3 regions of the Actinoplanes sp. NPDC051405 genome follow, and region 3 is predicted to be linked to each of the others. Evidence: predicted binding sites of a transcription regulator. Region 3 holds the regulator's gene; each other region holds the start of a gene.

Region 1 (9,795 bases), on a different contig from region 3:
CGGGGGCGAGGACCGTGAGCGTGTTCTGGCGCTGGTGGACGGCCGGCACCAGCAGTGATCTGGGCTCGGCCGTCGGCGGGGTGGCCCTGCCGCTGACCGCGCTCGCGGTCCTCGACGCGACCCCGTTCGAGATGGGCCTGATCGCCGCGGCCGGTTATGTCGCCTGGCTGGTGATCGGGCTGCCCGCCGGGGTCATCGTGCAGCGCCTCCCGCTGCGCGGCACCCAGGTCGGGGCCGATCTGATCCGCGCGCTCGCCGTGGCCTCCATCCCGGTGGCCTGGTGGCTGGGCGTGCTCACCGTCGCTCAGCTGGTCGTCGTCGCGCTGGTCCTCAGCTTCGCCCACGTCGTCTTCTTCGTCGCCAACACCACGTTCCTGCCCGAGATCGTCAGCCGCGACCAGTTGCAGTCGCGCAACAGCCTCACCTCCGGCACCCACGCCACCACCCAGCTCGCCGGACCGTCGCTCGGCGGGCTCGCGGTGCAGTTCCTCGGCGCGGTGCCGACGCTGCTGATCGACGCGATCAGCTATCTCGTGTCGGCGGCGCTGCTGCGCACCCTGCCGGCCCGGCGGGGGCACCGCCCGGACCGGCCCACCCCCATGGGCGCGATGATCCGCGAGGGCTGGGCGTACGTGACGAGGCACCCGATGATGGGCCCGGCCATGTGGTCGGCCACCGCGTCGAACTTCGTCAACGGCGCCTACCTCGCGCTCTTCCCGCTGTACCTGGTTCGCGAGCTGCACGCCCCGGTCGCGGTCGTCGGCCTGCTGCTCGCCGTCGACGGCGTGGGCACCCTGATCGGCGCAGCGCTGACGACCCGGGCCACCAACGCTCTCGGCACCGCCCGGGGACTGATCATTCTGGGCTTCGTGGAGGCCGCTGCCGCCTTCGTCATCCCCGCCGGCACCGGCTGGGTGGCGTACCTGGGCTTCACCGCGGGCGTGCTCGTCTTCGCCGCCACCGGGTGTGTCTTCAGCGTGACGACCCGCACGTACCGGCAGATCGCCAGCCCGCCGGAGCTGCTGTCCCGGGTGATGGCGACGGTCCGGTTCGTCTCCTGGGGCGCCATCCCGGTCGGCGGGCTGGTGGCGGGTGCGCTGGCCGGGCCGCTCGGCGCCCGGACCACCTTGCTGATCGTCGCGGTGGCCGCCGTGGCTGCGCCGCTCGCGCTGCTGTTCTCCCCCGTACGCGGGCGCCGGGACCTGATCGAGCCGACCACGCCGGAGCGGGAGGCGGTCGTTGGGTAGGTTCGGCGGTTGTGGACAGCGAGTTCTGGATCTCCGAACTGACCGACGACGACGTACCCGCCGTGGTGGCGCTCTGCCGGAGCGCCCTGGACCTGCCCGAGGACGCCGCCGAGGCCGCGGAGATCGTGCTGCGCCTGCGCGAGACCACCGGCACTGACGGCTGGTCGGCCACTCCCCGCAGGATCACCGGCTTCATCGCCCTGCGCTCAGCCGGCGCGAGCGCCGCGGCCGGTGCGGCCCTGTCCGGAGAGCCGGTATCGGTGACCGGCGGCCGGGTGATCGGGGTGGTGCTGGGCTCGGTGTCGCACCGGGACCGCTCGATCGGCCACGTCGACCTGATCGCCGTGGACCCGGAGGAACGCCGCCGCGGCGTGGCCCGGGCACTGGTGTCCCGGATCGAGGGCGCACTGGCCGGCCTCGGCGCCGGCGACGTCGTCATCGCGGGAAACGCCCCGTACTACGCCTGGCCCGGCATCGACGTGCGCTACACCCCGGCGATCTGCGCGGCGATGGCCTTCGGCTTCGAACAGGACCAGCCCGCCTGGAACATGACCGTGGACCTGATGACAGAGGCCTCCGGAGCCGCCCCGGGCGCAACGACCGAGGACGAGGCCCGACTGGCCGGTGAAGGCATCACCATCCGCCGGGCGGGTGCCGAGGACGTCCCGGCCCTGGTCCGCTTCACCCTGGCGAACTTCGGCGAGGGCTGGGCCGGCGAGATCACCCACTCGGTCGGGCGGGACCAGGCCGGCTGCCACCTGGCCCTGGCCAAGGACGGCGCGATCCTGGGCTTCGCCGCCTACGGCTCGTCCCGCCCATCCTGGTTCGGCCCGATGGGCACGGCGCCGGCCGCCCGCGGATCCGGAATCGGCGCCCTGCTGCTCCGCCGCTGCCTCGCCGACCAACGGGCCGCCGGCCACAACCAAGCCCAAATCGGCTGGGTCGGTCCCCTCCCGTTCTACGCGAAAGCAGTAGCCGCCCGAGTAGAACGCGTCTTCCTCCTCTACCGCAAACAGCTCTGACGCATCCGCCCAGCCCAGCCACCCCCACACAGGCCAACCCCGCAAGTGCACGCCCGCAAACGAAGCGGCTCTTGAGCGGAATGGCGGCGCGCGGGGCGGGTGATCTGGCGAGACGGGGCGGCGCAGCGGAGTGGCCGCAAAACGGAAATCCGCGCGCGGTGAACTGTCGCGTAGACAACCGGCCGAGCAAGGCGGGAGGCCGCACAGGCCGGGGAGGCCGCGCAAGGCGGGGAGGCCGCCCAAGGCGGGGAGGCCGCCCAAGGCGGGGAGGCCGCCCAAGGCGGGGAGGCCGCCCAAGGCGGGGAGGCCGCCCAAGGCGGGGAGGCCACCCAAGCCGGAGAGGCCACCCAAGCCGGAGAGGCCACCCAAGCCGGAGAGGCCGCCCAAGCCGGGGAGGCCGCCCAAGCCGGGGAGGCCGCCCAAGCCGGGGAGGCCGCCCAAGCCGGGGAGGCTGCGCAAGGCAGAGGCCGCGCAAGGCAGAGGCCGCGCAAGGCAGAGGCCGCGCAAGGCAGAGGCCGCGCAAGGCGGCCTGTCGTGCAGACAAGCAGCTACGCGAGGCGAGAGGTCCCGCGAGACGGAAAGCCGCAAGCGGAAGAGCCCCGCAAAGCGCAAGCCGCACCGCCGCATAGACAAGCAGCCGCGCAAGGCGGCAGGCCGCGCAGGGGGCAGTCCACGCAGGGGGCAGGCCCGCGCAGGGGGGCAGGCCCGCGCAGGGGGCAGGCCCGCGCAGGGGGCAGGCCCACGCAGGGGGCAGGCCCACGCAGGGGGCAGGCCCACGCAGGGGGCAGGCCACGCAAGGTGGCAGGCCACGCAGGGCAAAGGCCGCAGAAGGCGGCCCGTCGTGCAGATAAGCAGCCGCACGAGGCGGAAGGTCCGCCGAGACGGAAAGCCGCAAAGCGGAAGGTCCCGCAAAGCGGAAGGTCCCGCAAAGCGGAAGGTCCCGCAAAGCGGACGGTCCCGCAAAGCGGACGGTCCCGCAAAGCGGACGGTCCCGCGAAGCGGAAGGTCCCGCAAAGCGGAAAGCCGCCCGAGGCGAACCGTCGCAGAGACAAGCAGACGCGCAAGGCGGGAAGCCACTAGAGGCTGGAAGGCCACGCAAGGCGGGACGCCGCACAAGGCGGGACGCCCCACAAGGCGAGCTGTGGTGCGAACAAGCAGCCACGCGAGGCGAGACGTCCAGCGAGACGGAAGGCCCGCATGCGGAAGAGCCCGCAGCGGAAGGCCGACGAGGTGAACCGTCGCGTAGACCGGCATCCGCATGAGGTGAAAGGCCGCGCGACGCGGGAGGCCCGCGAAGCGGACGGGTGCAAAGGCGGACCGTCGTGCAAACCAGCAGCCGCGCGACACCGGAGGTCTTACCAGGGAAGGCCCGCGAAGCAGGGGGCTGGCGAAGTTGAAAGCCACGCGAAGCAGACCACACGAGGGCGAAGGCCTCAGCTACGGACCACAGCAGCCGGGCGAAGAGCCTCACCGAGCGAGGGCAAGCCGAGCACATCACCCGAGGCCCGGTAAGCCGGCCGGGCAGGCCCAGCATCCCGGCGCCGCAAAGATCGCGCATAGCGGCGAGCCGGACCACAGCGGGCTTGGGGGCGGGGGATGACCCACGCAGATATCAAGCTTGACGGGCTGCGTGGGTCATCCTCCGCCTCCGAGCCCCACCATGCGAACAGCAAAAGGCGGGCCGCCCGAAAGCGACCCGCCCCTGCAAAAGAGGACTTAGAAGTCCATGTCCCCGCCACCCGGAGCACCGGCCGGAGCCGGGTTCTTCTCCGGCTTGTCAGCCACAACCGCCTCAGTCGTGAGGAACAGCGCAGCGATCGACGCGGCGTTCTGCAGCGCCGAGCGGGTGACCTTGGCCGGGTCGATGATGCCCGCGGCCAGCAGGTCGACGTACTCGCCGGTCGCGGCGTTCAGGCCGTGACCCAGCTCCAGGTTGCGCACCTTCTCCGCCACGACGCCGCCCTCGAGGCCGGCGTTGACGGCGATCTGGCGCAGCGGGGCGTCGAGCGCGACCTTGACGATGTTCGCACCGGTGGCCTCGTCGCCCACCAGGTCGAGCTTGTCGAACGCAGTCTTGCCGGCCTGCACCAGGGCGACGCCACCACCGGCGACGATGCCCTCTTCGACGGCGGCCTTCGCGTTGCGAACGGCGTCCTCGATGCGGTGCTTGCGCTCCTTGAGCTCGACCTCGGTGGCCGCGCCGACCTTGATGACCGCAACGCCGCCGGCCAGCTTGGCCAGGCGCTCCTGCAGCTTCTCGCGGTCGTAGTCGGAGTCCGACTTCTCGATCTCGGCGCGGATCTGGTTGACCCGGCCCTGGATCTGCTCGGCGTTGCCGGCACCGTCGACGATGGTCGTCTCGTCCTTGGTGATGACCACCTTGCGGGCCTGGCCCAGCAGGCTCAGGTCGGCGGCGTCGAGCTTGAGGCCGACTTCCTCGCTGATGACCGTGCCACCGGTGAGGATGGCGATGTCGTCCAGCATGGCCTTGCGGCGGTCACCGAAGCCCGGGGCCTTGACGGCGACGGACTTGAAGGTGCCACGGACCTTGTTGACGACCAGGGTGGCCAGGGCCTCGCCCTCGACGTCCTCGGCGATGATGATCAGCGGCTTGCCGCCCTGCATGACCTTCTCGAGGACGGGGAGCAGGTCCTTGACCGCGGAGATCTTGCTGTTCGCGATGAGGATGTAGGGGTCGTCGAAGACGGCCTCCATGCGCTCGGCGTCGGTCATGAAGTACGCCGAGATGTAGCCCTTGTCGAAGCGCATGCCCTCGGTGAGCTCCAGCTCGAGCCCGAAGGTGTTGCTCTCCTCGACGGTGATGACGCCTTCCTTGCCGACCTTGTCCATGGCCTCGGCGATGATCTCGCCGACCGTGGAGTCACCGGCGGAGATGGAGGCGGTGGAGGCGATCTGCTCCTTGGTCTCCACGTCCTTGGCGAGCTTGCTCAGCTCGTCGGAGACAGAGGCGACAGCGGCCTCGATGCCCCGCTTGAGCGCCATCGGGTTCGCGCCGGCGGCCACGTTGCGAAGGCCCTCACGGACCAGCGCCTGGGCCAGCACGGTCGCCGTCGTCGTGCCGTCGCCGGCCACGTCGTCGGTCTTCTTGGCGACCTCCTTGACCAGCTCGGCGCCGATCTTCTCGAAGGTGCCCTCGAGCTCGATCTCCTTGGCGATCGACACACCATCGTTGGTGATGGTGGGAGCGCCCCACTTCTTCTCGAGCACGACGTTGCGGCCCTTGGGGCCGAGCGTCACCTTGACGGCGTCGGCGAGCTGGTTCATACCACTCTCGAGGCCGCGACGAGCTTCCTCGTCAAATGCGATGATCTTGGCCATACGGCTTTGTCCTCCTGGACATTCGCGGCGCCGGGCCGGTCCGGCCCGCTTTCCGCACGTTGAGAACCATGCGGACGTCACCACCTGGCGATGTGACGTCCTCAGGCCGAGCCGGATAGCCCGCGACGACCGGTCCCGTGCCCCGGCACCGATGGCGGTGCCGTAGCCGTGACCCCACCGTCCCGACCTGCTGGCACTCACATGGCGCGAGTGCCAATCACTTGTTTAGCACTCTGCTGGGGCGAGTGCAAGCAGAACGGACCGCCCGCACGGGTGCCCGCGGCGGTCGCATATCGGCGTCCGACTTGCCCCCACCTGGGCGACGAGGTAGGCAGAGCATCATGACCAGCACTGTCGCGTCCACCATGACCGTGCACCGGGTCACTCCCGCGGACGCGGGCCGGATGCGTGCGCTGCGGCTGGAGATGCTGGCCGACAGCCCGCTCGCCTTCCTGGAGACCCTGGCCCAGGCCGCGGCCCGGCCGCACGCCGACTACCGGCGCCGGATCGCCCAGGCGTCGACCGGCGGCCAGCTGGCCCAGTTCGTGGCCGACCCCGGGGGCCGGCTGATCGGCCACGCGGGCGGCACGGTGCTGCCGGAGGATCCGCGCGCGACGGTCGTCTTCGCGGTCTACATCACACCGGCCCAGCGCGGCCGGGGCGTGCTGCGCGAGCTGGTCGAGGCGGTGGCCGAGTGGTCGGTGGCGATGGGCCGCGGTGAGCTGATGCTCGAGGTCGTGGTCGGCAACGACCGGGCGGTACGGGCGTACGAGCGCCTGGGCTTCGAGGACACCGGCGTACGGGTGCCGCACCCGGTCGTCCCCGGTCTGCTGGAGTTGCAGATGCGCCGGCGGGCCTGATGGGCGCGCGGTGGCCTCTGGCCCGCACTGTGCTGACGGCTGTGAACGGCACCACGCTGGTCGGCCTGGGCATCGCCGCGCTGACGGGCACCAAGGTGCGCCGCGGCCCCGGCGGCATCCTGATCGCGGAGGGCTACTGCCGCAAGGCGCCCCCGGCGACCTGCTTCACCATCGGCTCGGTGATCATCACCCGGCGTACGGCCGAGTGGCTGCTGGACGAGAGCCGCGCCGCTCTGCTGGCCCACGAGAGCCGGCACGCCGGGCAGTACGCGGTGCTGGGCCCGCTGTTCTGGCCGGCGTACTGGCTGTCCTGCGGCTACTCGTGGGCGATGACCGGCACCTATGGCACGCGTAACGCCTTCGAGCGGCACGCGGGCCTGGAGCACGGCGGTTACCGGGTGGCCCCGCTGCGGCCGGGGTTGCGCCGGTTCAGACGGTCAGCTGCCACTGGGTCCAGCGATCCACCGGCCGGAAGCCCATCGCCCGGTTGATCCGGAGCATGTGCTCGTTCTCCTCGGCGTTGGAGGTGTCGATCGCCCGCAGGCCGGGGCGGGCCGTCCGCGCGTACCGCAGGTTGTGGTTCTTGATCGTCAGCCCGAGGCCGTGCCCGCGGTGGTCCGGGTCGACGATGGTGATGTTCTGCCAGGCGTGCCAGTCGGTGTCGTTCTCGCTCGCGATCATCGTCCAGGCGACGAGCCGCCCGCTCTCCTCGTGCACGGCGCCGGTGTGGAATGTCGTACGCCTCCGGATGCGCAGCGTCTCCTCGGCCGCACGGACCCGGGCGGCGTCCACCTTCTCGGACTCCACGGCCAGTTCACCGGTGGGCGCGTCCTCGTTGAGCCGGCTGTCCAGGTAGCCGATGTCGTCCAGCAGTTCCTCGGGCGCCTCGTCCGTCCATCGGACGAGCCGGTAGCCGGCCGCCGCGGGGCTGTCGTCGGGCAACGGGCCCGTGAGGTCCAGCCGGCTGCGGATCTCCACCAGAGCCGGGATCGCGCCCGCGGCTCGCGCGAAGGCGTCGGCGTCCACGGCCTCGCTGATCAGGTGCCGTCGGCCGAGCTCCGTCGTGCGCCGCGTGGCGAAGGAGAGCAGGGCCCGGCCGGTGCCCCGGCGGCGGTGGTCCGGGTGGACGAAGAGCTCGACGAGGACGTTGGCCAGGTTGTCGAGCTGCGGCAGGTACAGCTCGAGGTGGCCGGCCGGGGTCCCGTCGTAAACGGCGAGGTACTGCTCCGCCTCGTTGCCCGGCCACGGGTGCCGCAGCCGGGTGAGGTAGGTCTCGAAGGAGCTGAACGGGATGTCGGGGGCGTCCGCTTCGGCGGCGGCCCGGTCGATCACGTAGGCCGCCCGCTCGTCGGTGAGGGGAACTATCCGCAGCATCCCGACAGCCTGCGCCGCCGGCCCTCTGACCGCGACTGAGATTTGGTCGGGAGGACGCGCGCACAGCGCCTCCGGCACTGGGTCGTTGGGCCCCTAGGAGATTGTCGCCAAGCTCGAAAGTGGGGCCACGTACGGCGTCGCGTCCTCCCGCGTAGAGCATCCTGCCGAGCCGGCGATCCCCGCGCAAGTCCTCGCGGGTAGGAATTCTCGACGTTAGGCAGACTGCTGACTACTCTGTGTCACCCGAGCAGGCCGGCATCCCGGGCACCGCGGAGCGACGGCTTGATCCGGTGGGTGGGTCCGACCTGGCCCGCGACGGCGTCCAGGGTCTTGAGGCCCTCGCCGGTGTTGTAGACCACTGTCTCCTTGTCCGGGTCGAGCTTGCCGCTGGCCACCAGCTTCTTGAGCACGGCCACGGTCACGCCGCCGGCGGTCTCGGCGAACACGCCGGTGGTGCGGGCGAGCAGCTGGATGGCGTCGCGGATCTCGTCGTCGTCGGCGTAGTCCATCCAGCCTCCGGTGCGGGTCACGGCCTCGATGGCGTACGCGCCGGCGGCCGGGTCACCGATGTTCAGCGACTTGGCGATGCCGGTCGGCTTGACCGGGATGATCTGGTCGGTGCCGTTGTGCAGCGCGGTGGCGATCGGGTTGCAGCCGGCCGACTGGGCGCCGAAGACGGTCCAGCCGCCCTCGGGGGCCTCGACCAGGCCGATCTCGACCAGCTCGGTGAACGCCTTGTCGATCTTGGTGAGCAGCTCGCCGCTGGCCATCGGCACGACCACCTGGGCCGGGATCCGCCAGCCGAGCTGCTCGGCCACTTCGTAACCCAGAGTCTTCGAACCCTCGGCGTAGAACGGGCGCACGTTCACGTTGACGAAGGCGGTGTCCTCGAACTCGTCGGTCTCGACCAGCTCGCCGCAGAGCCGGTTGACGTCGTCGTAGGAGCCGTCGATGGCGACCAGGTCGCCGCCGTACACCGCGGTGGTGATGACCTTGCCCTGCTCCAGGTCGCCCGGGATGAACACGATCGAGGGCACCCCGGCCCGGGCGGCGTGCGCGGCCACGGAGTTGGCCAGGTTGCCGGTGGAGGCGCAGGCGAAGCGGGTGAAGCCCAGCTCGCGGGCGGCGGTGAGGGCCACCGAGACGACCCGGTCCTTGAAGGAGTGGGTCGGGTTGGCCGAGTCGTCCTTGACCCACAGCGGGGCCCGCAGGCCGACCTCGGCGGCCAGCGCGTCGGCGCTGACCAGCGGGGTCAGGCCGGGGTCGAGGGTGACGCGGGTGGCCGGGTCCTGGCCGGTGGGCAGCAGGGCGGCGTAGCGCCAGATGTTGTGCGGGCCGGCTTCGATCTGCTCGCGGGTGACCGCGGCCAGTGCGGCGGCGTCGTACGCGACCTCGAGGGGGCCGAAACACTCGTAACAGGCGTGCTGCGCGGCCAGCGGGAACTCGGCGCCGCAACCACGGCACACGAGGGCACGGGCGGGGCTGGTGGACTGGCGGGGGGCGTCGACGGTGGACGTCACAATGAGGCTCCTTCTCATCTTTCCCCCGGCGTCGGTGGACGCGCGTGGGGACGGAATTAGCACCTGCCACACGCTGGGCCTCGCCATCGAGACATGTGTGGTGGTTGCCGGGGCGTCATCGGGCCGTTCCCTCAGCCCCTCTGGATGAGGTATTCAGTTGTGTCCCACACCTTACGGCGTGGGCGGCCAAAGCGCTGCCAAGCATCCCGAGGTGTGAGCTTCAGCTCCCGGGTACGCCGCCCATTGATCGATGTTGGTCGATTGATTCACAGCAATCTCTGAGGTTGGAACGCGCACTCCGGCCCTACTGTTCATTGAAAGTTATGGATTTGTTGGCCGGATGGAGGACCTCTGTGCTGTACGGGATCGATCTCGTCGCGGTGTCCGTGCTCGTCTTCGGGCTCTACTTCCCCCGGCACCGCCGCCGTGACCT
Region 2 (9,795 bases), on a different contig from region 3:
CGGGGAGTTCGGCAGCATCGCCGGGATGCCGGCCGCGTTCGGTGTGCCGGCCATGGCCAGCCCGTCGCGGTGCAGACCGCGGGCGGTGGCCGAGTTGTTGTTGCGGCCCGCCCCGCCGACCGCGGCCGGTTGGGCGTTCGCGCCGTTGATCGGCATGCCCTGCGGGCGTACCGGTAGCAGAAGGAGCAGCAACGCCTTGGCGACCACACTGACCAGGTCGTGTTCGACGCCGCGGATGACGCCGCGGGCGCCGGCGGCTACGGCTGCCGCCGCGACCCGGGGGTCTTCGGCGCCGAAGAGGACGACCTGTGCCTGTGGGGCACGGGCGAGGACACGCCGGGTGAAGCCGACGCTGTCGGGACGGGTCACGGCGGTGTCGGCCAGTACGACCTCGGCCGGCCTTTCAGCCAGTCGGATCATGGCCTCGGTCTCGCTGACCGCCGTCCGCACGACCCCGGTCATGCCGAGCCGGGCCGCTGTGGAGGCGACGGTCTGGGCCGCTAGTGGGGTTCGGACGCACACGAGGACGGTACGCACAGTGATCCTCCTTCTCTCTCAGAGGAGATCACGCAACGGCCGCAGCATTACGCGCTTTAGATGGAAAAAATAGGAAACATCGGTACGGCTTGCCGCACCGATGGGATACGGCCGACGAAGACATCGACAAGTCGTGTGTGACGAAGCCTGCACCGGGGTACACCGGCGGCAGGCCTGAGCTAGGCCCCTCATGACAGCACTCCGCGGTGCCGCGCGGGAGGAGGGTGTTGATGTCGAACGTTCGCAGACTGCCCGGGCCCATCGCCGATCTTTGGGACTGGCAACGACTTGGCCTGTGCAGGGGGCGCGACAGCGCCCAGTTCTTCCACCCGGACGGTGAGCGTGGCTCCTCCCGCAATCGTCGTGAGGCCAAGGCCAAGACGATGTGCGGAGCCTGCCCGGTCCGGGCGGAGTGCGCTGCTCACGCGCTGGCTGTCCGTGAGCCGTACGGCGTCTGGGGAGGTTTCAGCGAAGCGGAGCGGCTGCGGCTGCTCGCGGTCGGCTGGGAAGACCTTGCCGATCGGACTCACGGACGGGTCGACCTGGTTCGGCTCGAGGCCCGCCTGGGCCGGCCCCACAAGTCGACGGTGCCGGCACAACGGCAGGCACCGGCGGCCTGACGCCTGACCGAGCGCGGCATCACCACACAAGTGACGACGCGGTTCCCTGCGGGGAGCCGCGTCGGCGTGTTCTGCGGCGTGTGAGCCGCGTCGGTGGACATACAAGCCACCGTATGAGCGAACTTGACGGTGTCGTCGGACCGGAAGTGCGGCTTTCGCGTGACTACATTCAGCCGACCGTGACCTGCACGGAGTGCCACCCGGTGGCCCCGTCCGGCGCCGGCGGGGCGGGCGTGCTGGTCTGAGTCTGACCATCCTTGTCGGTTGCTTGGACCCGCAGAGTGTGCTTCCCCGCGGTGGCGGGCCACGAGTACGACCACTGCACCCACGTGTCGACCGAGACGACCGGGGCGAGCGTGGCGGCGGCCCAGGGACCGTCGTCGACCTGAACCTCGACCTTGGTGATCCCGCGGTGCTGCGCCCACGCCACCCCGGCCACCGTGACCGGCCCGGCCTCGCGCTTGGCACCGTCACGCGGTGTGTCGATGCGTGACTCGGTCTTGATCGGGCCGAACGCCGACCAGCCCCTCGGCACCCAGTACGCGTCGAAGTCCGAGAACCGGGTCAGTTCGATCTCGGTGATCCACTTGCAGGCGGAGACGTAGCCGTACAGTCCCGGGACGACCATGCGCACCGGGAACCCGTGCCGCACGGGCAGCGGCTCCCCGTTCATGCCGACCGCGAGCAGGGCGTCGCGTCCGTCCCGCAGCACGGCCGTCGGAGTGCCACAGGTCCAGCCGTCGCTCGAACGCTGCACCACCTGGTCGGCGTCGGGCAGCGGTTGAGCCTCGTCCAGCAGGTCTTTGATCGGGGTGCCCAGCCAGAGCGCGTTTCCGATGAGGTCGCCACCGACCTCGTTGGAGACGCAGGCGAGCGTCACGTAGCGCTGCACCATCGGCCGCTTCAGCAGCTGCTCCCAGGTGATGGTGATCGGGTTGCGCACCATGCCGTGGATGCGCAGCTCCCAGGTGGAGGGGTCGATCTGCGGCGGGTACAGCGCGGTGTCGATCCGGTAGAAGTCATCGTTCGAGGTCACGTACGCGGTCGCGCCGTCGACCTGGGCACCGGCCGGGACCGGTCCGGCGGCCGACGCGGCGGGCAGCACGACCGCGTTGCGGGCGGAGGTCACCGCGCGGCGGGAGGTGAGCAGCCTGCCACCCACACCACCGACCGCGGCGATGCCGGCAGCGGTGCCGAGGCCGATGAGGAAGCGCCGGCGGCCGTCCTCCCGGTAGGCACTCGGCGACACCGGCGGACGCGCAAGCCGGTCAGCGTCAGCCGAGGCGGTGGCAAGCGCACCCGGTCGACCGCCGCCGGCGCCCCCGGAACCGGGCGGCACGGAACCAGCGGATCCGGGCCCCGCACCAGCAAGCCCTGAGCCAGACGGCGCGGAAGCGGCGGCCAAAGAATCCGAAGCTGCACCACCTGTCGGGGTAGCGCCCACCGCATCAGGCTCCGCCTCGACCGCCGCCCCCAACAGGTAGCGAAAAGCGAAATACGCTGCCACCGCCCCGACCAGCGTCGCCAGCGCAGCGGAAATCCCAGCATCGTTGCGGGTCAGCGCGGCCACAACCCCGATCACCGCGAACAACGCGATCCCCACCACCGCGACCACCCGCCGGCGCAGAGCCAGCACGCCCAGCAGAGCGGCATAGACCCCCAGCAGGATCGCCGTGCCGGTGATCAGCGCGGTCTTGTCGTGCGTGCCGAAGACAGCGATCCCCGCGTCCTTGACCGGCGCGGGCACGTTGTTGACCACCACGCCGCCCACCGCGAACAGCGGTGACGACAGCGGACCGGTGAAGACGGCGACCAGCTCGGCGACGCCGAGGGCCACACCGGCCGCCGCGACCCCGGCCAGCGCGGCCCGCGAGGAGAGTTTCACGTCTCCATCCTCCACCCGGCGGCCCCGCGCACCCGGGCCACAGGTCTTACGTTTCGATGACGGCCGCCGGCCGCAGTGGTGGCAGCGCGGCCACCAGCTCATCGAGCAGGGTCGCCGCGCACCGCTCGGCGCGCGGCTCCGGCAGCTTCGGCACGCCTTCGGCCGGCAGTTCCCAGATCACCCGGCCCGGATCGAGGCGCTCCAGGGCCGCGTACCACTGCTGCAGCGGCTCCCGCAGCTGGACGTGCGCCGCGAAATTGCGCCGCCGCCGGGTCTCGTCGGTGTCCCGCCGGCGTTGCAGCGTCTCGACCTCAGGCAGCCCGACCAGCACCGCGTCGGCGAAGCCGAGCCGGCCGGCCCGGAACGCCTCGCGGGTCACCGTGAGTTCCCGGTCGAACTGTGCGCGCGGGGCCAGGCCGAGGGCCGCCATCCCCCAGGCGTAGTGCAGCTTGACCGGGTCGGTGTCGCAGAACGCCACCCCGTCGGCGCGTTCCAGGTCGACGGCCTCGGCCCAGCGCCGCATGCTGACCCGGGCCCAGTGCCGGGCCAGCGCCACCGCGTCGGTGGGCTCCCGGCCGGTCGCGGCGTACTCGGCGACGTACCGGCCGACGTACCGCCGGCACCACGACGTCTTGCCCGCCGCGGTCGGCCCCTCCACCACCACGATCATCCGCGCCTCTTTCCCCGAATCCCGCATCACACACGACAAAGGGCGCGCCGCTGAAACGCGACGCGCCCTTTTGCTCTGACGAATCAGAAATCGGATCAGAAACCCGGGCCGTGCTGGTGTCCGTGCCCGCCGTGGCTGTGGCCGTGGCCACCACCCGCGGCGGCCGGCTCCGGCTCGGCCGGCTTCTCGACCACGAGGCTCTCCGTGGTGAGCAGCAGCGCCGCGATCGACACGGCGTTGGAGACCGCGTTGCGGGTCACCTTGACCGGGTCGATGATGCCGGCCGCGACCAGGTCGACGTATTCGTCGGTGGCCGCGTTGAGGCCGTGGCCCCAGCCGAGCTCGGCGGACTTGCCCACCACGACGTAGCCGTCGTGGCCGGCGTTCTGCGCGATCCAGCGCAGCGGCTCCTTCAGCGACTTGCGGACGATCTGCACACCGATCGCCTCCTCGCCGGTGAGGCCGAGGTTGTCGTCGAGCACCGAGGCGATCTGCGCCAGGGCGGCGCCGCCGCCGGGGACGGTGCCCTCCTCGACCGCAGCCTTGGTCGCCGCGATGGCGTCCTCGATGCGGTGCTTGCGCTCCTTCATCTCGACCTCGGTCGCGGCGCCGACCTTGATGACGGCGATGCCGCCGGAGAGCTTGGCCAGCCGCTCCGAGAGCTTCTCGCGGTCCCAGTCGGAGTCCGAGGCCTCGATCTCCTTGCGGATCTGCGCGACCCGGTCGTCGATCTCGGCCTTGCGGCCGCCACCGTCGACGATGGTCGTGTTCTCCTTGTCGACCACGACGCGCCGTGCGGTGCCCAGCATGTCGAGGGTGACCTGGTCGAGCTTGTAGCCGAGCTCGGGGGCGATGAGCTCGCCACCGGTCGCGATGGCCAGGTCCTGCAGCATCGCCTTGCGGCGGTCCCCGAAGCCGGGCGCCTTCACGGCGGCGACCTTGAAGGTCTTGCGCAGGGCGTTCACCACGAGGGTGCTCAGCGCCTGGCCGTCGACGTCCTCGGCCACGATGAGCAGCGGCTTGCCGCCCTGCAGGACCTTCTCCAGCAGCGGCAGCATCTCCTCGACGCTGGAGATCTTCTGGGTGGTGATGAGCAGGTACGCGTCCTCGAGGACGGCCTCCTGCGACTCGGCGTCGGTCACGAAGTTAGGGGAGATGAAGCCCTTGTCGAACTGCAGACCTTCGGTGACGTCGAGCTCGGTGCTCAGCGCGGAGCCCTCCTCGACGGTGATGACACCGTCGCGGCCGACCCGGTCCATCGCCTCGGCGATGAGCTCGCCGATGGTGGCGTCCTGGGCCGAGATGGTGGCGACGTTGGCGATCGCCTTGTGGTCGCCGACCTCGACCGCCTTCTCCAGCAGGGCCTTGGAGACGGCCTCGGCGGCCAGGTCCATGCCCTTCTTGAGCGCGATCGGGTTGGCCCCGGCGGTCACGTTGCGCAGGCCTTCCTTGACCAGCGCCTGCGCGAGCACGGTGGCCGTGGTGGTCCCGTCGCCGGCGACGTCGTTGGTCTTGGTCGCGACCTCCTTGACCAGCTGCGCGCCGAGGTTCTCGTACGGGTCGCTGAGCTCGATCTCCTTGGCGATGGTGACACCGTCGTTGGTGATCGTGGGAGCGCCGAACTTCTTGTCGAGGACGACGTTGCGGCCGCGCGGCCCGAGGGTGACCTTGACCGTGTCGGCGAGCGTGTTGACGCCGTGCTCCAGCAGGTGCCGGGCGTCGTCAGAGAAACTGAGGATCTTCGCCATTTATGGTCCCTTCAACGCACCGGCGCCCTGGACCGGAGAGCCGGGCCAGGGCGGTCAGCACTGTCGGTTAGGTCTTACTTCTCGATGACCGCGAGGACGTCGCGGGCGGAGAGCACCAGGTACTCCTCGCCGGCGTACTTGACCTCGGTGCCGCCGTACTTCGAGTACAGAACGGTGTCGCCGACCTGCACGTCGATCGGAACGCGGTTGCCCTTGTCGTCGATCCGGCCGGGGCCGACGGCGAGGACGGTGCCCTCCTGCGGCTTCTCCTTGGCGGTGTCGGGGATCACGATGCCCGACGCCGTCGTGGTCTCGGCCTCGTTCGCCTGGACCACGATGCGGTCCTCGAGCGGCTTGATCGCAACCTTTGTCGCGGTAGTCACGGGCATACCCTCCTGGGTACAGGTGTTGTCGCCGGCCAGTGGACAGGCCGGGCTGATGCCTCATGCCACCGGGCGGGGCCGTCGTCGCGGGTGCCGGTCCGCCTGGTGCAGGCGCGCATCCCGGATGGGGCGCGCGCTGGCACCCTCAGGTTGAGAGTGCTAATCGGAGATTATGCCGGAACTAGCACTCCGTCAACCAGAGTGCCAGCACGTCACCTCCTAGCAGAATGACTCGCCGTGGACCTCGAACTGCTCGCTGCCCTGCGTACCGCCGAAGGGTCTGCCGCCCTGGCGGCCGCCGCCGACGTCGCCGGGGGCGAGCCGCTGGCCGCGGCCACCGCCCTGCGCGCCCGCGGGATCTCCCCCGGGCTGGCCTCCGCCGCCCTCACCCAGACCGACCTGCGCCGGCGCGGCTCGGCGAAGTTCGGCGCCGCCGCGGCCACGATGCTTTTCACCCGCCCGGGGCTGGAGCAGGCGACCCGGGCCGTGGTCGCCGACCGGCGGGCCGCCCGGCTCGCCGCCGCCGGGGTGCGCAGCCTGGCCGACCTGGGGTGCGGGCTGGGCTCGGACGCGCTGGCCGCGGCCCGCCGGGGCATCCGGGTGCACGCGGTGGACGCGGACCCGCTCACCGCCGCCCTGGCCGCCGCCAACGCGGACGCCGCCGGGCTCGCCGACCTGGTCACCGTGGAGTGCGCGGACGCGACAACCGTGCCGGTGGAGCGGTTCGACGCGGTCTTCGCCGATCCGGCGCGGCGCCGGGCCGGTCGTGGCCGGGTGATGGATCCGCGGTCCTGGTCGCCGTCCTGGGACTTCATCGCCACGCTGCCCGAACGGGTGCCGCGCACGGTCCTGAAGCTGGCGCCCGGCATCGACCACGCGTTGCTGCCCGCCGGCGCCGAGGGCGAGTGGGTGAGCGTCGACGGCGACCTCGTGGAAGCCGCCTTCTGGTGCGGGCCCCTCGCGCAATGCGCCCGGCGGGCCGTGCTGCTGCCCGGCGGGGCCGAGCTGACCGGCTCGGGCGTCGAGGCCGCGCCGGTCGGGCCGGTCGGCGCCTTCCTGTACGACCCGGACCCGGCCGTGGTCCGCTCGCACCTGGTCGCCGAGTTCGCCGCGGCGGTCGGGGGCCGGATCGCGGACCCGGAGATCGCGTACGTGTACACCGACGCACCCGCTGACACGGTGTTCGGCCGGCGACTGGAGATCACCGACGTGCTGCCGTTCTCCCTGAAACGGTTGCGGACCCTGCTGCGCGACCGGGGCATCGGCCGGCTGGAGATCCGCAAGCGTGGTTCGGCGCTGGAGCCGGAGCAGTTGCGCAAGGATCTGCGGCTCAGCGGCAGCGCGGGGGCGTCGCTGGTGCTGACCCGGGTGGCGGGGGCGCCGACCGTGCTGCTCTGCCGCTAGCCTGCTTGATCGTGGCGAAGAAGGCTGCCGGTACCCCGGCCACCGTGCTGCTCACCGCGCAGGAGGTGGCGCACGAGCTGCATCCGTACGACGTCTCACCGGACGCCCCCAACTACGGCGCCCTGGTCGCCGCGGCTCTGGGTGTCGACGCGGCCGTGCTCTTCAAGACCTTGATCGCCGAGGTCGACGGCACTCTGACCGTGGCCGTCGTACCCGTGACCGGCGATCTTGATCTCAAGGCGCTGGCCGCCGCGGCCGGCGGCAAGCGGGCCGCCCTGGCCGACCGGGTGGCCGCCGAGCGCAGCAGCGGCTATGTCCGCGGCGGCATCAGCCCGCTGGGCCAGCGCAAACGACTGGCCACGGTGATCGACGACTCGGCGCTCGGGCTGGAGCTGATGTACGTCTCCGCCGGGCGCCGCGGCCTGCAGGTGTCCTTGGCGCCGGCCGACCTGATCAGGCTCACTGACGCCACCACCGCGAAGATCCGGACGTAGCGCCTCCCGTTACGACACCGTTACGACTCGTCAGGGACCTTTCTCCTGAGATCCGGCAAACCGGACCCTACAAGTGACCTAGCGTCACCATCAGGAATCCGAAGCACGGCCTGGATTGATCCGAAGGGACTCGAGGAATGCGTAAGGGAATGTTCGCCCTTGCCGCGGCTGGCCTGCTGGCCACCGGCAGCATGGCTGCGTGTGGTGACGACAGCGGCAGCGACTCCGGCAGCACCGGCGGCTCGTCCGTCGGCAAGGTGGGCGTCATCCTGCCGGACACTGCCAGCTCCCAGCGGTGGGGCACCGACGACCCCAAGTTCCTGAAGGCGGCGTTCGACGCGGCCGGGGTGGCGGTGGACATCCAGAACGCGCAGGGCGACAAGAGCCAGTTCCAGACGATCGCCGACGGCATGATCTCCAGCGGCGTCAAGGTCCTGATGATCGTCAACCTGGACTCCGGCACCGGCAAGGCCGTGCTGGACAAGGCCAAGGCCGCCGGCATCGCGACCATCGACTACGACCGGCTGACGCTCAACGGCGGCGCGAACTACTACGTGTCGTTCGACAACGTGGCGGTCGGCAAGCTCCAGGGCGAGGGCCTGGTCAAGTGTCTGACCGACATGAAGGCCACCAAGCCGGTCGTCGCCGAGCTCAACGGCTCCCCGACCGACAACAACGCCACCCTCTTCAAGGAGGGCTACGACTCGGTCCTCAAGCCCAAGTACGACTCGGGTGACTTCGTGAAGGGCCCGGACCAGTCCGTACCGGACTGGGACAACGCGCAGGCCGGCACCATCTTCGAGCAGATGCTGACCGAGAAGAAGGACATCAAGGGCGTGCTGGCGGCCAACGACGGCCTCGGCAACGCGGTCATCTCGGTGCTGAAGAAGAACAAGCTCAACGGCAAGGTGCCGGTCACCGGTCAGGACGCGACGGTGCAGGGCCTGCAGAACATCCTCGCGGGCGACCAGTGCATGACGGTCTACAAGGCCATCAAGCAGGAGGCCGACGCGGCCGCCGACCTGGCCATCTCGCTCGCCAAGGGGCAGAAGAAGGACGTCGCCCAGACGATCACCGACCCGGAGTCGAAGGCGGCCGTGCCGTCGGTGCTGCTGCCCCCCAAGTCGATCTTCAAGGACAGCGTGAAGGACGTCGTCGCGGACGGCTTCGTCACCAAGGAACAGCTGTGCACCGGCGACTTCGCCAAGCTCTGCACGGACAACGGCGTCAGCTGACCCCACCTCGGGCCCGACGGCGCCGTCCATGCCCCGACCGGGCGTGGGCGGCGCCGCATCGACTGAAGGAGAAACACCCGTGGCCGCGACACCTCTTCTGGAGCTGCGCGGGATCGACAAGAGCTTCGGTCCCGTCCAGGTCCTGCACGATGTCGGACTGAGTGTCTACCCCGGCGAGGTCACCGCCTTGGTCGGCGACAACGGTGCCGGAAAGTCCACCCTGGTCAAATGCGTCAGCGGGATCTACACCATCGACGCCGGCACCGTCACCTTCGACGGCAACCAGGTCGCCATCCACAGCCCCCGCGACGCCTCCGCCCTCGGCATCGAAGTCGTCTACCAGGACCTCGCCCTCTGCGACAACCTCGACATCGTCCAGAACATGTTCCTCGGCCGCGAAAAAGTCCGCGGACTCGTCCTCGACGAACCCACCATGGAACAAATGGCCGGCGACACCCTCGCCAGCCTCTCCGTCCGCACCGTCAAAAGCCTGCGCCAACTCGTCGCCAGCCTCTCCGGCGGCCAACGCCAGACCGTCGCCATCGCCAAAGCCGTCCTCTGGAACAGCCGCGTGGTCATCCTCGACGAACCCACCGCCGCCCTCGGCGTCGCCCAGACCGCCCAGGTCCTCGAACTCGTCCGCCGCCTCGCCGACAACGGCCTCGGCGTCGTACTCATCTCCCACAACATGAACGACGTCTTCGCCGTCTCCGACCGCGTCGCCGCCCTCTACCTCGGCCGCACCGCCGCCCAGGTCAAAACCACCGACGTCACCCACTCCCAGATCGTCGAACTCATCACCTCCGGACGCAGCGGCAA
Region 3 (9,795 bases):
GGCCTCGTCCTCGGCCGACCACTGCCGGATCAGCTTCTGGTGCGGGAACCGGCCGCGGGCGACCAGCTCGGCAACCGTGATCCCGTCCGGGGCGATCGACGACTGCGGCAGCAACCCGAGCCGGCGGGCCACCTCCTTGGCCGGCCGCGAGTGGATGTCCCGGCCGTCCAGCAGCACCTCGCCGGCGCCGGGCTTGAGCAGCCGGGACAGCGCGCGCAGCAACGTGGACTTGCCGCAGGCGTTGGGCCCGATGATCGCGGTGAACCGGCTTTCCGGCACCGCCAGGTCGAGGTGCTCGCTGATCGTCTTCTTGTCGTAGCCGATGGTGATGTCGCGGGCGGCCAGGCTCATTTCAGGACCCCTGTCGTCGCGCCTGGCGGACCAGCAGCCAGACGAAGTAGATGCCGCCCACCGACACGGTCACGACGCCGACCGGCAGCTGGGTCGGGGCGAAGGCCCGCTGGGCCAGGAAGTCGCTGAGCATCAGCAGGAAGGCGCCCATCGCGGCCGAAGGCAGCAGCGCGATGCCGGGCGTGCGGGTGACGCGCTGGGCGAGCTGCGGGGCGGCCAGCGCCACGAAGGAGATCGGACCGGCGGCCGCTGTCGCGACCGCGGTGAGGGCGACCCCGATGACCAGGTACGCGAGCCGGGTCGGTTCCACCCGTACGCCCAGCGCGGCGGCCGCGTCCTCACCCATCTCCAGCAGGGACAGGCGGGGGCCGTACCCGATCAGGAGCAGGCACAGCACGCCGACGGTGACCGCCACCGGGGTGACCTGCGCCCAGCCCAGGCCGTTGAGGCTGCCCTGCCCCCACATCAGGGCGGCGAAGGCCGCCTGCAGGTCGACCTTGATGATGAACCACTGGTTGACCGAGGCCAGCATGGCGCTGATCGCGATGCCCACGATGATCAGCCGGAAGCCCTGCACGCCCCGCTTGAAGGCGAGCAGATAGACCGCGACGGCGGTGGCCAGCCCACCGGCCAGCGCACCGGCCGCCACCACGTAGTAGCCGTTGCCGAACAGGACGGTCACGAGCAGCACCCCGGTGTACGCGCCCGTGCTGAACCCGATGACGTCCGGGCTGCCCAGCGGGTTGCGGGTCAGCGCCTGGAAGACGGCCCCGGCCAGCCCCAGCGCGGCGCCGATGATCAGTGCGAGCAGCACCCTCGGCAGCCGCCATTCGACGACCACCAGCCGGGCGGCCCGGGTTCCCTCGCCGGACAGCGCCCGCAGTACCTCGGCCGGGGTGAGGGTGAACTCACCGGTGCCCAGGGCCAGCACCCCGAAGGCGAGCGCGGCCAGCACGAGCACCGCACAGACCAGCGCGGGACGCAGCGAGACCCGGGCGGAGGCGTTGCGGTGCGGGCGCAGCACCACCACCTTGCGGCCGAAGTCGACGCTCACAGGCCACTCACCCGGGCCCGGCGGACCCACCAGATTAGGACCGGCGCGCCGATGAAGGCGGTGACCACGCCGACGCGCAACTCACCCGGCCGCACCACGAGCCGGCCCACGATGTCGGCGAGCAGCAGCAGCACCGGACCGCACACCACGGTGTAGACGAAGATCCAGCGCTGGTCCGGGCCGACGACCCAGCGCACCACGTGCGGCACCATCAGCCCGACGAACCCGATCGGCCCGACCGCGGCGGTGGCCGCGCCGGCCAGCAGCATGACCGAGACGGTGGCCAGGATCCGGGTGCGGCCGATCCGGGCGCCGAGGGTACGGGCGAGATCGTCACCGAGCGCCACCGCGTTCAGCGACCGGGCGACGACCAGCGCGAGCACCGTCCCCGCCAGCAGGAACGGCAGGATCGTGGTGGCCACGTCCAGCGGCCGCCCGGCCAGCGAGCCGACGTCCCAGAACCGCAGGTAGTCGAAGGCGCGGGGGCGCACGAGCCGGATGCCGCCGGAGATGCCGTCCATGACCGCGCCCAGGGCGACCCCGGCCAGAGTGAGCCGGATCGGGGTGGCACCGCCGCGCCCGGTGGACCCGAGCAGGTAGACCAGGGTGAGCGCGAACGCGACCCCGGCGAACCCGAACCACATGTACTGCGTGAGGCTGGTCAGGCCGAGCACCCCGACCGCGAACACCACGAACAGCCCGGCGCCGGCGTTGATGCCCAGGATCTGGGTGTCGGCGAGCGGATTGCGGGTGACGGCCTGGATGACCGCGCCGGACAGTCCAAAGGCGACGCCGGCCAGCAGCCCGAGCACCGTGCGGGGCACCCGCAGGTCCCGCACGATCGACTGGTCGTCGGTGTCGGTGAAGTGGAAGAACGCGTCCCAGACGGCGCCCGGGGAGATGGTGCGGGTGCCGAGGGCGAGGCTCAGCAGGCAGACCAGGGCCAGCACGCCGAGACAGATCAGCAGGCCGAGGGTGCGGCGGGCCTGGGTCGCGGCGAGCCCGGCGGCGGCCGGCGCGGCCTTGGGCCCCGGTCGCGTCGCAGCGGCCGTCCGCGTCAGCACCATGCCGCGAAGCTTAGGCTAACCTTCCTTACCCGTCACCATCCGGTCGTCGCCGGCACTGCCGCGGTTGGCGGGTCCACGGCGATCGAGCGCGCCGCGTCGGCACTGCCGCCGGTGGGCGGGGTCCGCGGGCCGGCGATCCAACGCCCCGCGTCGGCACTACCGCGGCAGACGAAAGTGCCCGGCAGTCCCGCGCCGCTTTTGTCGGCCGTCACCAGCGCTCCAGGCGAGCGGACAGCACGGCGAGGGCGGCCATCCCGGCGGTGGAGGTGCGCAGCACGGAATCGCCCAGCCGCACCGGCTGCGCGCCGGCCGCGACGAACGAGCCCAGCTCCTGATCGCTGATCCCGCCCTCGGGCCCGACGACCAGTACGATCTCGCCGGCATCGGGCAGCTTCGCCTGACTGAGCCGGTCGGTGGCCTCCTCGTGCAGCACGAATGCGGCCGCCGCCGCGGAGAGCAGCCCGGAGACCTTCTTGGTGGAGACATCAGGGCTGCCCGAGACCACCGGAAGCCACGGACGCCGAGCCTGCTTGGCGGCCTCCCGGGCGGTGCTGACCCACTTCTCCCGGGCTTTGACGCCCCGGTCGCCGCGCCACTGGGCGACCGATCGGGAAGCGGCCCACGGCACGATCTCGTCGACGCCGATCTCCGTCATGGCCTGCACCGCCAGCTCACCGCGGTCACCCTTGGCGATGCCCTGCACCACCACCAGGCGTGGATCGGGGGCCGCGACAAAATCCCGGCCGGTGACCTCGACGTCGATGCTGCCCCGGCCGACCCCGGTCACCTCGGCGGCCGCTGTCCCGCCCCGGCCGTCCCCGAGCAGCAGCGCCTCACCGACCCGGAGCCGCTGCACGGTGGCGGCATGATGCCCCTCCGCACCGGCGAGCGTGAACCGCTTACCACCGGGCAGGTCGTCAACGAGGAAAAGAGGCGCAGACACCCGCTCACGCTAGCCGAACGCCGCCGGTCCCTCAGTGTCCGTTGAAGGCGTCCCGCATGCGGGAGAAGAATCCGCCCTGCTTGCTCAGCTCGGCGATGTCCTCACCCCGGGTCTTGGCGAAGTCGCGCAGCATCCGCTCCTGGTCGGCGGTCAGCTTGGTCGGCGTCTTGACGTCCAGGTGCACGAACAGCTCACCGCGGCCCTGCCCGCGCAGGTGCGGCACGCCCTTGCCCCGGATGCGCAGCGTCGAGGCCGGCTGGGTGCCCGGCTTGACCTCGATGTTCTCCTCGCTGTCCAGCGTCTTGATGGTCAGCCGGGTGCCGAGCGCGGCGGCCGTCATCGGCAGCGTCACCCGGCAGTGCAGGTCGTCACCCTTGCGGGAGTAGACGTCGTGCGGGCGTTCGTGGATCTCCACGTACAGGTCGCCGGCCGTGCCGCCACCCGGGCCGACCTCGCCCTGCTGGGCCAGGCGGATGCGCATGCCGTCCTCGACGCCGGCCGGGATCTTCACGGTCAGCGAGCGGCGGGTGCGGATCCGGCCGTCGCCGGCGCAGGTCGGGCAGGGCTGCGGGATGACCGTGCCGTGGCCCTGGCAGACCTGGCACGGGCGGGAGGAGACGACCTGACCCAGGAACGTGCGCTGCACCGACTGGACCTCACCGCGGCCACCACAGGTCTCACAGGTGGCCAGGTGGGTGCCGGGTGCGGTGCCCGCGCCGGAGCACTGGGTGCACAGGACCGCGGTGTCGACCGTGATCGGCGCCTCGACGCCGAAGGCCGTCTCGACCAGGTCCAGCTCCAGGCGCAGGATCGCGTCGGCGCCGGGCCGGGTGCGCGGCCGCGGTCCTCGGGAGCCACCGCCGGCGGCCGTGCCGAAGAAGGCATCCATGATGTCCTGGAAACCGACGAACGGGCCCGCCCCACCGGGGCCACCCGGTCCGCCCGCGCCGCCACCGCCCGGGGCCAGCGGGTCACCGCCGAGGTCGACGATCTGCCGCTTCTGGTCGTCCGAGAGCACCTCGTACGCCGCGTTGATGTCCTTGAACTTCTCGTGCGCCTCGGGGTCGGGATTGACGTCCGGGTGGTATTGACGGGCCAGCTTGCGGTAAGCGCGCTTGATCTCGTCGTCGGTGGCTTCCCGGCTGATCCCGAGAATTCCGTAATAGTCCTTGGCCACAGGGGTTCGAGTCCTCATGTCTGCCCAGCGCTGAGCGGTTCCGTCAGTTTTGTGCCAGCAAATCGCCAACGTAGCGTGCCACGGCTCGTACCGTGGCGATGGTGCCGGGGTAATCCATCCGGGTCGGCCCCAGCACGCCGAGCCCACCAACGATCGTCGTGCCGGGTCCGTAACCCGTGCTGACCACCGAGGCCGCCCGCAGGTTGTCGATCTCGTTCTCGTCGCCGATGCGGACCCGGGTGGTGCTCGGCTCCACCTCACCGATGAGCTTGAGGAGGATGACTTCCTCCTCCAGCGCCTCCAGGACCGGCCGCAGCGAGCCCTGGAAGTCCAGCACGCCGCCGCGGGTGAGGTTGGCCGTGCCCGCCAGAGCGAGGCGTTCCTCACTGCGCTCCACCAGTGTCTCCAGCAGCACCGAGGCGACGCAGGCCATCGTGGTGCGCTTCTCCGGGGCGCACTCGTCGACCAGCGTCTGCACCAGCGGCGGGGTGTCGGCCAGCTTCTGCCCGGTGAGCTTGGCGTTGATCACGCGGCGCATGTCGAGCACGTCGTCGCCGGGCATCGGCCCGGGCAGCTCCACCAGGCGCTGCTCGACCCGGCCGGTGTCGGCGATCATCACCAGCATGATCCGGGTGGTGGAGATCGGAACCAGCTCCAGATGGCGCACCGCGGAGCGGGCCAGGCTGGGATACTGCACGACGGCGACCTGGCGGGTGAGCTGCGCGAGCAGGCGCACCGTGCGGTGCACCACGTCGTCGAGGTCGACCGCGCCGACCAGGAAGCGCTCGATGGCCCGGCGCTCGGCCGGGCTCAGTGCCTTGACCCGGGAGAGCCGGTCGACGAAGAGCCGGTAGCCGGCGTCGGTGGGCACCCGGCCGGCACTGGTGTGCGGCTGCCGGATGTAGCCCTCCTCCTCCAGCACGGCCATGTCGTTGCGGACCGTAGCCGGTGAGACGCCCAGCTGGTGCCGCTCGACCAGGGCCTTGCTGCCCACCGGTTCCTGGGTGGCGACGTAGTCCTCGACGATGGCGCGGAGTACTTCGAGCTTGCGGTCGTCGAGACTCATGTCGTACCCCTCCACCTCTCAGCTGGCACTCCGCGAAGTCGAGTGCCAGTCTACGTCGCCCGCGCCCGCCGCGCGATGATCAGCCGTGCGGACCCGGGCCACTTAGCCGACTGTCTATTCTCCGACGTCACCCGGGTGTTGCTCTCGCCACGTTCGACGTGCGGTCCTACCGTGTGCGCATGACTGAACCGCCGCGTCCGCCCGGTGAGGGCAATCCCTCGGATCCCACCGCGCCGCTCAACCCATATCCGGGTAACGATCCGAATCCCGGATCGGCCCCGCCGCCGCCCCCGGCGTACGGCTCCCCGCAGCCGCCGAGCTACGGCACCCCGCCGCAGCAGCCGCCGACCTACGGCACCCCACCGCCCACCTCGGGTGCCGGCGGTTACGGCCCGCCGCCCAGCTCCGGCGCGGGTGGCTACGGCCCGCCGCCCAGCTCCGGCGCGGGCGGTTACGGCCCGCCGCCCGGCTCGGGTGCCGGTGGCTACGGCCCGCCGCCCGGCGGCACCCCGTACGGCGCTCCCGGCGCCTACGGCCAGCAGCCCGGTGGTTACCCGCCGGGTGGCTACGCGCCGGGCAACGACGACAAGACCTGGATCCTGGTCGCCCACTTCGGCGGCGCGGCCGGCGCGTTCCTCGGCGGCGGCTGCTCCGGCTGGATCGCGCCGCTGGTGGCGCTGCTGGCCAAGGGCAACCAGTCCCCGGTCGTGCGGGCCGAGGCGGTCAAGGCGCTGAACTTCCAGATCCTCTGGTCGATCATCGCCATCGTCGGCTGGGTGCTGACCTGCATCGTGATCGGCTTCTTCGTCGGTATCGCGGCCTGGGCGATCGCCACGATCTTCGGCATCGTCGCCGGCGTGAAGGCGAACAACAACGAGCCGTACAACTACCCGATGACGGTCTCGCTCATCAAGTAGCGCTTCGATGGCGCCGGGCCCCGGCCCGGCGCCATCGGCGTCATGGCAGCAGGTCGCGGATCACGGCGTCGGCCAGCAGCCGGCCGCGCAGGGTGAGAACCACCCGCCCGGCCTCGTACGCCGCCGGGTCCAGCAGGCCGTCGGCCAGGGCCCCGGCCGCGCCGGTCAGCCCGGCCGCGTCCAGCGCGGTCAGCGGCAGGCCGGCGCGCAGCCGTACGCGCAACATCACGTCCTCGACGTGGCGGTCCGCATCGGTCAGGATCTCCCGGCCCTGCCCGGGCGACAGACCCGCTTCCACCCGCTTCGCGTACGCGGCCGGGTGCTTGACGTTCCACCAGCGCACCCCGCCGACGTGGCTGTGCGCGCCCGGCCCGAGCCCCCACCAGTCCCCGCCGGACCAGTACAAGAGGTTGTGCCGGCAGCGGGCGTCCGGCGTCGTCGCCCAGTTCGACACCTCGTACCAGGAGAAACCCGCCCCGCCCAGCGCCGCTTCGGCGGCCAGGTAGCGGTCCGCGGCCACGTCGTCCTCCGGGTACGGCAGCTCGCCCCGGCGCATCCGGGCCGCCATCCGCGTCCCGTCCTCCACGATCAGCGAGTACGCGCTGACGTGATCCACCCCCGCGTCGAGCACCGCCGCCAGTGAACGGGCGAAGTCCTCGGGCGTCTCCCCCGGCGTCCCGTAGATCAGATCCAGGTTGACGTGGTCGAAGCCGGCCTCCCGGGCCTCGATCGCCGCCTGCGGCGCCCGCCCGGCGGTGTGCCGGCGCTCCAGGATGCGCAGCACGGCCGGGGCCGCGGACTGCATGCCCAGCGAGATCCGGGTGTAGCCGGCCTTGCGCAGCGCCTGCAGCGACTGCGGGGTGACCGACTCGGGATTGGCCTCGGTGGTGATCTCGGCGTCGGCGGCCAGCCCCCAGGTGCGGTCGATGCCCTCGAGGATCCGGCCCAGGTCGCCCGGGTCGAGCAGGGTCGGCGTGCCGCCGCCGACGAAGACGGTGTCGACGCGCGCGCCGGTGACCGAGGCGGCCAGCTTCAGCTCGGCCAGGACCGCGTCGGCGTAACCCTCCCGGCTGGCGCCCCCGCCCAGCTCGCTGGCCGTGTACGTGTTGAAGTCGCAGTACCCGCACCGGCTGGCGCAGAACGGGACGTGGACGTAGACCCCGAAACCCCGTCCGCCGACGTCGCGCAGGGCACTGTCGGGCAGCGAGCCGTCACTCGGTACGGGCTCGCCCTCGGGCGCTGGACCAGGCATCCGTCAAGTGTGCACGTACACCGTTAGGGTTCCGGCATGGAGTTGGTCCGTACCGTCACCGCAGCCGGGGTGACCACCGTGACGCTGGACAGCCCGGCGAACCGTAATGCGCTCTCCTCGCTGCTCATGCGCGAGCTGCTGGCAGCGCTCGGCGCCGCGCTCACCGACCCGGCGGTCCGGGCGGTGGTGATCTCGCACACCGGCCCGGTCTTCTGCTCGGGGGCCGACCTTAAGGAGACCGCCGAGGCCCGGGAGTCCGGCAAGATCCCGGCCGAACTGCTGGCCGACGTGCTCGCCGCGATCTGGGAGTTCCCGAAGCCGGTGCTGGCCCGGATCGCCGGTCCGGCGCGCGCGGGCGGGCTGGGCCTGATCGCGGCGGCCGACATCGCGGTCTGCGCCCGTACGGCGACGTTCGCGTTCTCCGAGGTACGCCTCGGCGTGATCCCGGCAGTGATCAGTGCCACCGTGCTCCCCCGGCTGGCTCCTCGGGCCGCGGCTGAGCTTTATCTCACGGGCGACGTCTTCGATGGGGCGCGCGCGGCTGAGATCGGGCTGGTCACGGCGGCTGTCGAGGCGGAGGCGCTGGACGCGGCCGTCACCGCGTACACGGAATCTCTGGTCCGGGGTGGCCCGCTGGCCCTGGCCGGCACCAAGCAGTTGCTGCGCCGCCGGCCGGCCGAGACCGTGCGCGCCGACCTGGCCGAGCTGTCGGAGCGCTCGGCCGGCTACTTCCGCTCGGCCGAGGGCCGCGAGGGTGTCGCGGCTTTCCGCGAGAAGCGCCCGGCCTCCTGGGTGCCGGCGACGCAGGAGACGGGCACTCGTTGATTACTCTTGTCCCCCGACGGAGGGAGTGTGCGTGCGGAGAAAGCCGGTAGTCGTGGTCGTTCTGCTCGCGCTCCTCGGCGCCCTCGGCGTGGTCGTGGCCGTCAACTCCGTCGGCGGCAAGATCAAACTGCCGCAGCTCGGCCCGGAATGCATCGTGCGCGCCGACGGCGAGGTCGCCCTCGACCTCGTGCAGATGGCCAACGCGGCCACGATCACCGCCGTCGGCCTGCGGCGCAAGATGCCCGAGCAGGCCGTGGTGATCGCCCTGGCGACCGCGTTCCAGGAGTCCAAGCTGGAAAATCTGGACACCGGCGACCGCGACTCGGTCGGGCTGTTCCAGCAGCGCCCCAGCCAGGGCTGGGGCACGCCGGAGAAGATCCAGGACCCGAGGTACGCGGCGGGCAAGTTCTACTCGGCCCTCAAGAAGGTCAAGGGCTGGCAGAAGATGCGGGTCACCGACGCGGCGCAGAAGGTGCAGCGATCGGCCTATCCGAACGCGTACGAGAAGTGGGCCGACGAGTCCACCGTGCTCGCCAAGGCCCTGACCGGCCGGGCCACCGGTGCGGTCGAGTGCACGGTGAGCGGCGAGCCCGCCCTGCGCGGGGCCACCGCCGCGGCCGCACTGGCCGAGGGCATGCGCCTCGACTGGGGCAAGGGCCTCAACACCATCGAGGCGACCCAGAGCGGCGGCCTGACCGTCGCGGTCAAGGACGTCAATGCCGGCTGGCGGTACGCCCACTGGCTCGTCTCGCACGCCAGCAGCACGGGCGTGGAGCGGGTCCGCTTCGCCGACCGGGAGTGGAACGCGCTCGACGGTAAGTGGCAGCCCGTAACCGGCGGCAAGGGCGCGGGCAACGACACCGTGATCGCCGAGGTCTTCAGCTAGGCGATCAGCCTTCATATTCACGTTTATTCATGCCCCGAAGAGTCACGATCACGATGTTGCCTGGTCATAGCGCTGCGTATACATCGACGTGGACAGACAGCGACCGGACTGGTACTAGTTAGTCGTGCTCCAAGCCATCGAGTGGATCCATCTGGGAGCCGTCGGCGTCGCCGCGATCATCTTCGGGATATGCCGGCACAAGCCCGCCCGGATCGGGCCCTGGCTGCTGCTGACGGCTTCCGTCGTCGCGGTGGCCA

The links. The regulator HrcA, encoded in region 3, represses chaperone genes, less so after heat shock. The targets are predictions, from matches to a motif close to GGTTNGCACNCTCNNNNNGAGNGTGCNAACC.
Region 1: groL (chaperonin GroEL) is a predicted target of HrcA. The motif match lies at 5,797-5,827, and genes of this name have one in related genera.
Region 2: groES (co-chaperone GroES) is a predicted target of HrcA. The motif match lies at 5,978-6,008, and genes of this name have one in related genera.

What each region holds. Positions count from the first base shown of each region.
Region 1 covers NZ_JBVJIR010000011.1:198,201-207,995, forward strand. Annotated here, with positions in the region: gene ACZ6S4_RS24290 (MFS transporter) at 1-1,247, shown strand, start outside; gene ACZ6S4_RS24295 (GNAT family N-acetyltransferase) at 1,259-2,269, shown strand; gene groL (chaperonin GroEL) at 3,986-5,608, opposite strand; gene ACZ6S4_RS24305 (GNAT family N-acetyltransferase) at 5,950-6,468, shown strand; gene ACZ6S4_RS24310 (hypothetical protein) at 6,510-6,959, shown strand; gene ACZ6S4_RS24315 (GNAT family N-acetyltransferase) at 6,898-7,842, opposite strand; gene thrC (threonine synthase) at 8,082-9,362, opposite strand; SAM riboswitch class I at 9,374-9,513, opposite strand; gene ACZ6S4_RS24325 (DUF4956 domain-containing protein) at 9,716-9,795, shown strand, end outside.
Region 2 covers NZ_JBVJIR010000023.1:51,985-61,779, reverse strand. Annotated here, with positions in the region: gene ACZ6S4_RS38025 (response regulator transcription factor) at 1-537, opposite strand, end outside; gene ACZ6S4_RS38020 (WhiB family transcriptional regulator) at 768-1,157, shown strand; gene ACZ6S4_RS38015 (molybdopterin-dependent oxidoreductase) at 1,327-2,928, opposite strand; gene ACZ6S4_RS38010 (hypothetical protein) at 3,089-3,712, opposite strand; gene groL (chaperonin GroEL) at 3,808-5,460, opposite strand; gene groES (co-chaperone GroES) at 5,535-5,849, opposite strand; gene ACZ6S4_RS37995 (class I SAM-dependent methyltransferase) at 6,081-7,247, shown strand; gene ybaK (Cys-tRNA(Pro) deacylase) at 7,259-7,741, shown strand; gene ACZ6S4_RS37985 (sugar ABC transporter substrate-binding protein) at 7,879-8,976, shown strand; gene ACZ6S4_RS37980 (ATP-binding cassette domain-containing protein) at 9,056-9,795, shown strand, end outside.
Region 3 covers NZ_JBVJIR010000028.1:46,089-55,883, reverse strand. Annotated here, with positions in the region: gene ACZ6S4_RS41065 (ABC transporter ATP-binding protein) at 1-351, opposite strand, end outside; gene ACZ6S4_RS41060 (FecCD family ABC transporter permease) at 353-1,405, opposite strand; gene ACZ6S4_RS41055 (iron chelate uptake ABC transporter family permease subunit) at 1,402-2,472, opposite strand; gene ACZ6S4_RS41050 (16S rRNA (uracil(1498)-N(3))-methyltransferase) at 2,681-3,415, opposite strand; gene dnaJ (molecular chaperone DnaJ) at 3,447-4,592, opposite strand; gene hrcA (heat-inducible transcriptional repressor HrcA) at 4,636-5,658, opposite strand; gene ACZ6S4_RS41035 (DUF4870 domain-containing protein) at 5,838-6,575, shown strand; gene hemW (radical SAM family heme chaperone HemW) at 6,616-7,827, opposite strand; gene ACZ6S4_RS41025 (enoyl-CoA hydratase-related protein) at 7,864-8,652, shown strand; gene ACZ6S4_RS41020 (hypothetical protein) at 8,678-9,538, shown strand; gene ACZ6S4_RS41015 (PAS domain-containing protein) at 9,663-9,795, shown strand, end outside.